DNA from 2 places in the Streptosporangium sp. NPDC005286 genome. Region 2 is predicted to be linked to the other one. Evidence: riboswitches for the same ligand, from Rfam matches in the RefSeq annotation. Region 2 holds a riboswitch; the other holds the start of a gene.

Region 1 (5,392 bases), on a different contig from region 2:
TTGTTGGCCACGATCGAGTCGCCGGTGGCGAAGAACGCCACGAGGCGGTTGATCAGGTGACGCTCCTCGGGCGTCATCCTCGCCAGGTCCGCCAGGTCGGAGGCGAGATCCACCTCCTCGACGGTCCAGGTGTTGCGGATCGCGGCCCGGTAGCGCTCGTAGAACTCGGGGTAGCGCATCGGCCGCAGGGTGAGATCCATGCCGGGGTCGAGCAACATCGGGAAAATGCCTTTCGGAGTGGCTGAGGGGTGACGGGGTGCCCTCGGGACGGGCCGCCGGCAGGTCTACTGGCAGGCGTCGCAGTACTCGGGGTTCTCCAGGGAGCAGGCGACGGCCTGGGGGTCGAGGACGGGGACGGGGACCTCCCCGGCCACCGGTGCCGCCACGGTGGCCTGCGCGATCCGGGTGGCCGGGCGCGAGCGCAGGTAGTAGGTGGTCTTCAGGCCCGACTTCCAGGCGTAGGCGTACATCGAGGAGAGCTTGCCGATGGTCGGCGTGGCCATGAACAGGTTCAGCGACTGCGACTGGTCGATGTACGGGGTGCGTGCGGCGGCCAGGTCGATCAGCGCCTTCTGCGGCAGCTCCCAGGCGGTCCGGTAGAGCAGCTTCAGGTCGGCGGGGATCTCGGGAATGTCCTGGACGGAGCCGTCGGCGCGCTTGATCGCGTCACGGATCCGCGAGGTCCACAGCCCCCGGGCCCGCAGGTCGGCGACGAGATAGCGGTTGACCTGGAGGAACTCACCCGAGAGGGTCTCGCGCTTGAAGATGTTGGAGACCTGCGGCTCGATGCACTCGTAGCAACCGGCGATGGAGGCGATCGTGGCCGTGGGCGCGATCGCGATCATCAGCGAGTTACGCAGCCCCGTTCCGGCGATCCGCTCCCTGAGCTCCGTCCACGCGGCCGACGTCGCGGCCCCGTAGTGGTCGGGGTGGAGCACCCCGGCGGCGGCCCTGGTCTCCTGGTACGAGGGGTGGCGGCCCCGCTCCGCGGCCAGGTCCGAGGAGGTCCGGTAGGCGGCCAGCGCGATCTCCTCGGAGATCCGGGTGGACAGCTCCAGCGCCCGCGGCGAGTCGAACGGCAGCCGCAGCGTGAACAGCACGTCGGCCAGGCCCATCACGCCGAGCCCGATCGGGCGCCACCTCTGGTTGGCGGCCCGGGCCTCGGGGGTCGGGTAGAAGCCCAGGTCGATGGTGCGGTCGAGGAACCGCACGGCGGTGCGGACCGTCGCGCGCAGCCGCGCCCAGTCGATCCCGTCTCCGGACTCCCCGGACAGGTGGGCGGCCAGGTTGATCGAGCCGAGGTTGCAGACCGCGGTCTCGGCGTCGCTGGTGACCTCGAGGATCTCGGTGCAGAGGTTCGACAGATGGATGACGTTTTCCGGCCTGGCCGTCTGGTTGGAGGTCCGGTTGGCCGCGTCCTTGAAGGTCATCCAGCCGTTGCCGGTCTGGGCGAGCGTGCGCATCATCCGGCCGTACAGGGTGCGGGCGGGGAGCTGCGCGGTGAACCGGCCCTCGGCCTCGGCGGCCCGGTAGGCGTCGTCGAACGCGGCGCCGTACAGGTCGGTGAGGTGCGGGACCTCCTTGGGGTCGAACAGTGACCACACGCCGTCGGCCTCGACCCGGCGCATGAACTCGTCGGGGATCCAGTTGGCCAGGTTCAGGTTGTGCGTGCGGCGGGCCTCCTCGCCGGTGTTGTCGCGCAGTTCGAGGAACTCCTCGATGTCGGCGTGCCAGGGCTCCAGGTAGACGCAGGCCGCGCCCTTGCGGCGGCCGCCCTGGTTGACCGCGGCGACGCTTGCGTCCAGGGTGCGCAGCCAGGGCACGATGCCGTTGGAATGGCCGTTGGTACCGCGGATCAGCGAGCCCCGCGAGCGGATCCGGCTCCAGGCGATCCCGATGCCCCCGGCGTACTTCGACAGCCGCGCGACCTGCCCGTAGCGCTCGTAGATGGCCTCCAGCTCGTCGCGGGGCGAGTCGAGCAGGAAGCACGAGGAGAGCTGGGGCCTGCGCGAGCCGGAGTTGAACAGCGTGGGCGAGCTGGGCAGGTAGGACAGGGTGGCCATGAGCGCGTACAGCTCGGCGGCCTCCTCGACGGTCTCGGACAGGCCGCAGGCCACCCGGAGGAAGAAGTGCTGCGGGCGCTCCAGCACCTTGCGGGTGCGCGGGTGACGCAGCAGGTAGCGGTCGTAGACGGTACGCAGCCCGAAGTACTCGAATCTGGCGTCGGCGTCCGGCTCGATGAGCGCGTCCAGGACTCCGGCGTGGGCGGCCACGAACTCCGCGAGCCCGTCGGCGATCAGCCCCGCCTCGTGCGTCGCGGCGACCGACTCGGAGAAGTCGCGGACGCCGTGCTCGGCGGCCTCGTCGGCGATCAGCTCGGCCAGCAGCGCGGCGGCGACCCTGGAGTTCTCGGGGTCGGTGATCACCCGGGCCGCCGCCTCGTCGATGGCCAGCCTGCGATCGACCGGCGCGTTCCCGGCGTTCTCCGCCACGGTTCCCGCCGCGATCCCTGCTGCGGTCTCTGCCAAGGCCTGTGTCACGTGGTGTTCCTCGCTCGCTCTGACTTCCCCGTACGGCTCCGCCGGAGGGGCACGCGTCCGCGAGCGATCCCGGGCACGCCGGACCGCCTCGTTCCGCGGGCCCTCCCACGAGGCCCTGGACAATCACGTCGCCGGCAGGTCTTCGGACTCACGGGCGCCCTGCGCATGCCTACCGGCCGTCGCTTCCCGGGCATGGTTCACCCAGTGCTCACATGACGGCTTTCGTTCCCGTTCACCGCTGCGGGGCAGTCCCGGAATCTCACCGGGTTCCCTCTTGCCTCGCCCCTCCCGGGGCGAACCAGCAACGAGCAGGATCCTACATCTAGGGGCGTCTGACGCAACTACCCCAACAAGTTGTGTCGGAGGACTTCAGTAGCCCGAGCTCGTGAAGCACCCCGCGGGTGCGGGCCGTCTCGGTGAAGAGCCACTGGCGGAAGTCGTCACCGCTGAGGTAGACCCGGCTCCATCCATTGGCCGCGCACAGGGCGCGCCAGCGCGGCGCGGCGTCGATCCTGTCACACAGGGCGATCGCGGCGTCCCGGTCCGTCTGGCTCATGCCCTTGGGTCCCAGCAGGCCGCACCAGTCGCTGTACTCCAGCCGGACCTCGACCTCCAGGAGCGTCGGCGCGTCGATCCCGTCGAGCCGGCTGCCCGAGGAGACCACCAGGGGACGCAGGCGGCCCGCGGTGATCTCGGGCCGCAGGGCGCGGGCCGACCCCAGCAGGGCCGCCACCCGTCCGACCTGGAGCGCCTCGGCGGCATCCTCGGCGCCGAGGAACCCCGCGTACTCCAGCAACCGGGCGTCCACCCCGAGGCACTTGCCGATCATGCCGTAGAGCACGTGGTCGGAACCGCCCTCCGGCCGGCCGCCGACCGTCAGCACCGCCGGGTTGCGGCGCAGCTCCGCGGCGAAGTCCTCGAAGGTGCGCAGGTGGGAGTCCGAGGGGACGACCAGGACCGTCCAGTCGCCGACCAGGCGGGCGAGAGGGGTGGTGGCGTCCACCACCGCGGCGGTGTTGGCGATCTCCGCGGCCGTCACCATCGGCATCGCGGTGACGAGCACCCTGCCCTCGCGTGTGAACGAGCCGTGTACGGCGCCGAACGCGTCACGCGGGACGGAACCCAGGGCTCCCGGCCGCTCGACGGCCATGGCGGAGCGCGCCAGCCCCGACAGGACCAGGACGGAGGCGAGCCTGCCCGCGATCCCGTCCCAGCCGTGGCCGTCGGCGGTGGGTTCGAGGATGCTCAGGCGGCCCACGGCCGAGTCGGCGGAGTCACCGTTCAGGTCACAGCCCGCGACGACCATGGCACCCGCCACCAGCGCGAAAAACCTCCTACGGCGCATAAGCGCCCCTTCCCCCAAGAACCCCCTATACCATAGGTTACCTCCTTATCACTATCTGTTACAGACCGGGGGCGGCCACCACCGGCGGCCGCCCCGGGAGCCGTCTCACTCCACCGTGACGCTCTTGGCCAGGTTGCGGGGCTTGTCGACGTCCCGCCCCAGTGCCACGGCGGCATGGTAGGCGAAGAGCTGGAGCGGGATCGACAGCAGGATCGGGTCCAGCTCGGTCTCGTTCCTGGGCACCACGACGCAGTCGTCCGCCAGCTTGGGGTCGGCCGTGCGGTGACCGACCATGAGCACCCGGCCGCCCCGGGCGCGGATCTCACCCAGCGTGGTGAGGTTCTTGTCCAGCAGCTCGTCGTCGGGGACGATCGCCACGGTCGGCATGTCCGGGCCGATCAGCGCCAGCGGCCCGTGCTTGAGCTCGCTGGCCGGGTACGCCTCGGCGTGCACGTAGGAGATCTCCTTGAGCTTCTGCGCGCCCTCGCGGGCCACCGGATATCCCCGGACCCGGCCCACGAACATCATGCTCGGCGCCCCGGCGTACTTCTGCGCCAGCTCCTTGAGCCGCGGCTCCAGCGTCAGGATCTCCTTGATCTGGTCCGGCAGCCTCCGCAGGCCCTCGCAGATCCGGCGGCCGTCGGCGGGGGACAGGTCACGCACCCGGCCGAGGTGCAGTGCGAGCAGCGCGAAGGCCACGGCGGTCGAGGTGAACGCCTTCGTGCTCGCCACCGAGACCTCGGGCCCCGCGTGCAGGTAGACGCCGCCGTCGCACTCACGGGCGATCGCGCTGCCCACGGTGTTGACGATGCCGAGCACCCGGCCGCCCTTGCGCTTGAGCTCCTGGACGGCGGCGAGGGTGTCGTAGGTCTCCCCCGACTGGCTGATCGCCACATACAGGGTGTCCGCCTCCACCACCGGGCTGCGGTAGCGGAACTCGCTGGCCGGCTCCGCGTCGGCCGGGATGCGCGCCAGCTCCTCGATGAGCTGCGCGCCGATCTGGCCCGAGTAGTACGCGGAACCACAGCCGATGATCTTCACCCGGCGGAACGAGCGGGTCTCCCGCGCGTCCATGTCGAGGCCGCCCAGGTGGGCGATGTGGAAGCGGTCGTCCAGACGGCCGCGAAGCGTCCTGGCCACGGTGTCGGGCTGCTCGGAGATCTCCTTGAGCAGGTAGTGCTCGTAACCGCCCGTGTCGTAGTGCCCCGCCTCCCAGTCGACGGTCAGCGTCTCCTTGGCCGTCTCCCGCGCGTCGCTGGCGAAGGTGTTGAACCCGTCCGCCTTGAGCACGGCGATCTCGCCGTCCTCCAGGTGGACCACCTGGCGGGTGTAGCGGACCAGCGCGGCGACGTCCGACGCGGCGAACATCTCCTTCTCACCGATGCCCAGCACGATGGGGCTTCCGTTGCGGGCCACCACCACCTCGCCGGGGCGCTCGGAGTCGATCACCGCGATGCCGTACGTGCCGACGACCCGCTTGAGCGCGGTCCTGACGGCCTCCTCCAGG
Region 2 (5,392 bases):
CTCGACCTGGTCTCCCCGCAGGTAGGGCAGGGCCACCGACCTGGCGATGCTCCGCCCGTGCCGGGCGCTGTGGTAGGCGATCACGTCGGCCGCGCCGAGCAGCCTGGCCGCCTTCACCGTCACCAGCTCCGGGTCTCCCGGCCCCAGTCCGACCCCGTACAGGCACCCGAGATCCCCGCTCAACCCGCTCACTCCTCCTCACCCGCGATCACGTTGACGGCAGCCGCCGCCACCGCGAGTCCGACCCCGTACAGGCACCCGAGATCCCCGCTCAACCCGCTCACTCCTCCTCGCTCGCGATCGCGTTGACGGCGGCCGCCGCCATCGCGCTGCCGCCCCTGCGTCCGTGCACCACCAGGTGGTCGAGTCCGGCCGGGTGCTCGGCCAGGGCCAGCTTCGACTCCGCGGCCCCGATGAAGCCGACCGGCACGCCCAGCACTGCGGCCGGGCGTCCGGCACCCTCCTCGACCAGTTCGAGCAGGCGGAACAGCGCGGTCGGCGCGTTGCCGATCGCGACCACCGCGCCGTCGAGCCGGTCGCGCCACAGTTCCAGCGCCGCGGCGCTGCGGGTGGTGCCCAGCCGCAGCGCCAGCTCCGGGACCCGCGGGTCGCCGAGTGTGCAGACCACCTCGTTCGCCTTCGGAAGCCGTCGCCTGGTGACGCCGGAGGCGACCATCATGGCGTCGCACAGCACGGGCGCGCCGTCGCGCAGCGCCTCGCGCGCCGCCGTGACGACTCCCGGCGACCACGCGAGGTCGTCGACGAGGTCGATCATGCCGCAGGCGTGCACCATGCGGACCGCGACCTGGGCGACGCCCGGCGGCATGCCGCCGAGGTCCGTCTCCGCGCGGATGGTGGCGAAGGAGCGGCGGTAGATCTCCGCCCCGTCCCTGATGTAGTCGATCACTTTCCCTCTCTGGTCGCCGCCACCGCGGCGCTCGTCTGCTCGGCGTCGGCGAACGTACGGCTCACGCCGTCCGCCTCGACGCGGTATCCGTCTCCGGTCGCGACCACGTCCACGACCCGGCCACGCGGGCGTCCGCACCGCCGCTCGCAGCCCGACCAGTGCACGGGGAGCGCACGGGTGCGGCCCCGCGAGGGGTGGACGTCGTCAGGACCGTCCGCACCGGACTCGGAACCGGTGCCGCCGTTCGCGCGCACACCCGCATGGACGTCGGCGTGGACGTCGGCGAGGGCCTTGGCGCATCCGGGCCGGCCGGCGCAGGCGGTCAGGCCCAGCCACGGCGACGCCGGGTCGCCGACCAGGCCCGCGGCCGTGAGCGTCGCCCGCAGGCCGTCGGCCTCCGGCGGCGGCAGGTCGGGGACGACGATCGTCCGCCACGGCGTCACCCGGACCTCTCCCCCGCCGTGCTCGGCCGCCTGGGCGAGCGCCTCCAGCTGGGCCGCCGTGAGCCGTCCGAGCGCGGCGAGAACGGTGAGGGCCGACCATTCGTCACGCTGCGCGGCGACCCCGATTGTGCCGCTGTCCACCGTTCGCGCCCGTCGTACGGCGGGGGCGGACAGCCGGAGAGCCGGCTCCGTCCCGAGCCCGCGGACCGAGACCCGTACTGGGCCGTCGGTCAGCTCGGCGAGCCGCCACGCGCCCGACCCCTGCTCGGCGCGCTCGGCCAGGAACGCCTCGGCGACCGCGAGCATGCCGGTGACGGCGGAGGAGACGGGTGCGCGCAGCCCCAGGTCGGCACCGGCGAGCAGCAGCGCCACCTCGGAGACGTCCGCCGAGGCGTCCACCGGATCGACCGGCAGCAGCGTGACGTCCGCGCCGAGAGCCGCCATGTCGCCCGAGCCGTCGTCGAGCGCGAAGAGGAACCGGCCGGGCAGGTCGGCGAGCACGGGCCGGGCGCAGAGTTCCCCGTCCAGCTCGGACACGAGCGGACGGACGTCGAGCAGGCTCGCGGGTGCCCGCCCGGCCAGGGGTGAGGCCACGATGTTGCGTACCCGCTCATGCGTGGCCGACGGTAGCAGCCCGGCGGCGGCCAGCCGCACGGCGAAGTCGGATGCCGGGGAAAGCCGCCGGCCGTCGTCCGGAACGCGCGTGTCGTCGCGTGCCGGGTGCACGACGGGAAGGGGCTCGCCGTCCTGCGGCGGGAGGCCGCGTACCTGGAGGTTCGCCCGGGAGGTCAGCTCGATCACGCCGGATCCGAGCTCCCGGGCGGCGGCGGCGACCACGCGGAGCTGACGCGCCGTGAGCGCCCCGCCGGGAACCCGGATCCGCGCCAGGCCGCCGTCGGCCGCGGCGTGCACCTGGAGCGCTCCGGGACACGCGTCGGCCCGGGTTCTTCCGGGAGGGTCGGTTATTGACACGCAGTGGATGGTAGCTCCCATTTCTTTACGGATGTCCGCCTGGCATAGTGTGACCTAGGCGACGGCGCAGGGAGGAAGCCGGTGTGAAACCGGCGCGGTCCCGCCACTGTAACCGGGGAGCGAACCCCACCGAAGGCCACGGTCCGGCAACGGACGGGAAGGCCGGGGTGAGCGTTGATCCGGGAGCCAGGAGACTCCTGCCGTCGCGATGACGACGACCCGGGGCGAGGACCCCGAGGGAGGACTTCTGCATGCGTTCCGTGCCGCCCACCCCGCGATCGGCCGTGCCACCCGCGCCGCCTGCCGTCCTGCTGCTGTCGACCTCCGACACCGACCTGCTCAGCGCGCGGACGAGCGGTGCGAACTACCGGCTCGGCAACCCGGCGAGGCTGTCCGCCGAGGACCTGCCCGCGCTGACCGAGGGCACGGACCTCGTGGTCGTGCGACTGCTCGGCGGACGCAGGGCATGGCAGGACGGGCTGGACGCGCTGCTCGCCGACCGGCGGCCCGTCGTGATCCTCGGTGGCGAGCAGGCCCCCGACGCCGAGCTGATGGAGCTGTCCACGGTGCCCGGCGGGGTCTGCGCCGAGGCGCACGCCTACCTCGCGCACGGCGGTCCGGCGAACCTGGCCCAGCTGCACGCCTTCCTCTCCGACACGGTGCTGCTCACCGGGTACGGCTTCGCCCCGCCCGCGCCCACCCCGAGCTGGGGCCCCCTCGAACGTGTCGCGCGACGCACCGAGGGCCCCGTCATCGGCGTGCTCTACTACCGCGCGCACCACGTCGCGGGCAACACCGCCTTCGTCGAGACGCTCTGCCTGGCCATCGAGGAGGCGGGCGGCCAGGCCCTGCCCGTCTACTGCGGTTCCCTGCGCAGCGCCGAGCCCGACCTGTTCGACACGCTCCGGGCCGCGGACGCCCTGGTGGTCACCGTGCTCGCCGCCGGGGGCACCCGCCCGGCGACCGCCTCGGCGGGCGGGGACGACTCCGCGTGGGACGTCGGCGCGCTCGCCGAGCTGGACGTGCCGATCCTGCAGGGCCTCTGCCTGACCACGGGAAGGGACGCCTGGCGGGAGAACGACGACGGCCTGTCCCCGCTCGACGCGGCCTCCCAGGTGGCGATCCCCGAGTTCGACGGGCGGATCATCACCGTGCCGTTCTCCTTCAAGGAGGTCGACGACGAGGGCCTGACCGTGTACGTGGCCGATCCCGAGCGGGCCTCGCGGGTGGCCGGCATCGCGGTACGGCACGGCCTGCTCCGGCATGTCCGGGCACCGGAACGGCGGATCGCGGTGATGCTGTCGGCGTACCCGACCAAGCACTCCAGGATCGGCAACGCGGTCGGCCTGGACACCCCCGCCAGCGTGGTCAGGCTGCTCACGGCCATGACGGAGGCCGGGTACGACCTCGGAGACGGTTTCCCCGGCGTGGCGGAGCGGGACGGCGACGCGCTGATCCACGCGCTGATCGCGGCAGGCGGCCAGGACCGGAACTGGCTCACCGAGGAGCAACTGGCCGCGAACCCGGTGCGGATCCCGGCCGCGCGCTACCGGGCGTGGTTCGAGACGCTGCCCGAGGACCTGCGGCACGGCATCGAGGCGCACTGGGGGCCGCCGCCGGGCGAGTTGTTCGTCGACCGGAGCCGCGATCCCGACGGCGAGATCGTGCTGGCCGCGCTGCGCGCGGGCAACCTCGTGGTGATGGTCCAGCCGCCGCGCGGCTTCGGGGAGAACCCGGTCGCCATCTACCACGACCCCGACCTGCCGCCGAGCCACCACTATCTGGCCGCCTACCGGTGGCTGGCCGACGACTTCGGCGCGCACGCGATCGTGCACGTCGGCAAGCACGGCAACCTGGAGTGGCTGCCCGGCAAGTCGGCGGGGATGTCGGCCTCCTGCGGCCCCGACGCGGCGCTCGGCGACCTGCCGCTGGTCTACCCGTTCCTGGTGAACGACCCCGGTGAGGGCACGCAGGCCAAGCGGCGGGCGCACGCCGTACTGGTCGATCATCTGGTGCCGCCGATGGCCCGCGCGGAGACCTACGGCGACATCGCCCGGCTGGAGCAGCTGCTGGACGAGCACGCCTCGATCGCGGCCATGGACCCGGCCAAGCTGCCCGCCATCCGGGCGCAGATCTGGACGCTGATCCAGGCCGCCAGGCTCGACCACGACCTGGGCGTCGACGACCGGCCGCAGGACAGCGGGTTCGACGACTTCCTGCTGCACGTCGACGGATGGCTCTGCGAGGTCAAGGACGTCCAGATCCGCGACGGCCTGCACGTGCTCGGCAGCGCCCCCGAGGGGAAGGCCCGCGTCGACCTCGTGCTGGCCATGCTCCGCGCCCGCCAGATCTGGGCCGGTCAGGAGGCACTCCCCGGCCTGCGTGAGGCCCTCGGCCTGGCCGAAGACGGCGGCGCCGCGAGGGTGAGCGTGGACGAGGCCGAGTCGCTGGCCCGCGCCCTCGTCGAGGGCATGGAGGAGCACGGCTGGGACCCGTTCGCCGTCTCCCCCGTCACCGCGTCCGTCCTCGCCGACGGAAGTGACCGCGACTCCGGAGTCCTGGCCGCCGTGGAGAAGGTGCTCGGGTTCGCGGCCAGGGAGATCGTGCCCCGGCTCGCCAGGACCACGGACGAGATCGGCGCGGTGCTGCACGCGCTCGACGGCGGTTACGTCCCCGCCGGGCCGAGCGGGTCGCCGCTGCGCGGGCTGATCAACGTGCTGCCGACCGGGCGGAACTTCTACTCCGTCGATCCCCGGGCGGTGCCCAGCAGGCTGGCGTGGGAGACCGGGCAGGCCATGGCCGACTCCCTGCTGGAGCGGTACCGCTCCGACACCGGTGAGTGGCCGCGCTCCGTCGGGCTGTCGGTCTGGGGCACCAGTGCCATGCGCACGGCGGGCGACGACGTGGCGGAGGTGCTCGCGCTGCTCGGCGTGCGGCCGGTCTGGGACGAGGCGTCCCGGCGGGTCAGCGGCCTCGAACCGATCCCGCTCGCCGAACTCGGCCGGCCCAGAATCGACGTGACCGTCCGGATCAGCGGGTTCTTCAGGGACGCCTTCCCGCACGTCGTCAC

What was found. Region 2 has a riboswitch for cobalamin ahead of cobN (cobaltochelatase subunit CobN). Riboswitches for the same ligand answer to the same signal wherever they lie in the genome.
Region 1: linked by a shared signal. The riboswitch ahead of ABZU75_RS15000 (ribonucleoside-diphosphate reductase subunit alpha) and the one ahead of cobN (cobaltochelatase subunit CobN) in region 2 are both predicted to bind cobalamin.

The regions. Positions count from the first base shown of each region.
Region 1 is NZ_JBEXGU010000033.1:5,171-10,562, reverse strand. Features, by position in the region: gene ABZU75_RS15005 (ribonucleotide-diphosphate reductase subunit beta) at 1-218, opposite strand, end outside; gene ABZU75_RS15000 (ribonucleoside-diphosphate reductase subunit alpha) at 285-2,540, opposite strand; cobalamin riboswitch at 2,656-2,858, opposite strand; gene ABZU75_RS14995 (tripartite tricarboxylate transporter substrate-binding protein) at 2,863-3,885, opposite strand; gene glmS (glutamine--fructose-6-phosphate transaminase (isomerizing)) at 3,991-5,392, opposite strand, start outside.
Region 2 is NZ_JBEXGU010000006.1:74,382-79,773, forward strand. Features, by position in the region: gene ABZU75_RS04230 (precorrin-2 C(20)-methyltransferase) at 1-183, opposite strand, end outside; gene ABZU75_RS04235 (precorrin-8X methylmutase) at 281-907, opposite strand; gene ABZU75_RS04240 (precorrin-3B synthase) at 904-2,322, opposite strand; cobalamin riboswitch at 2,338-2,542, shown strand; gene cobN (cobaltochelatase subunit CobN) at 2,574-5,392, shown strand, end outside.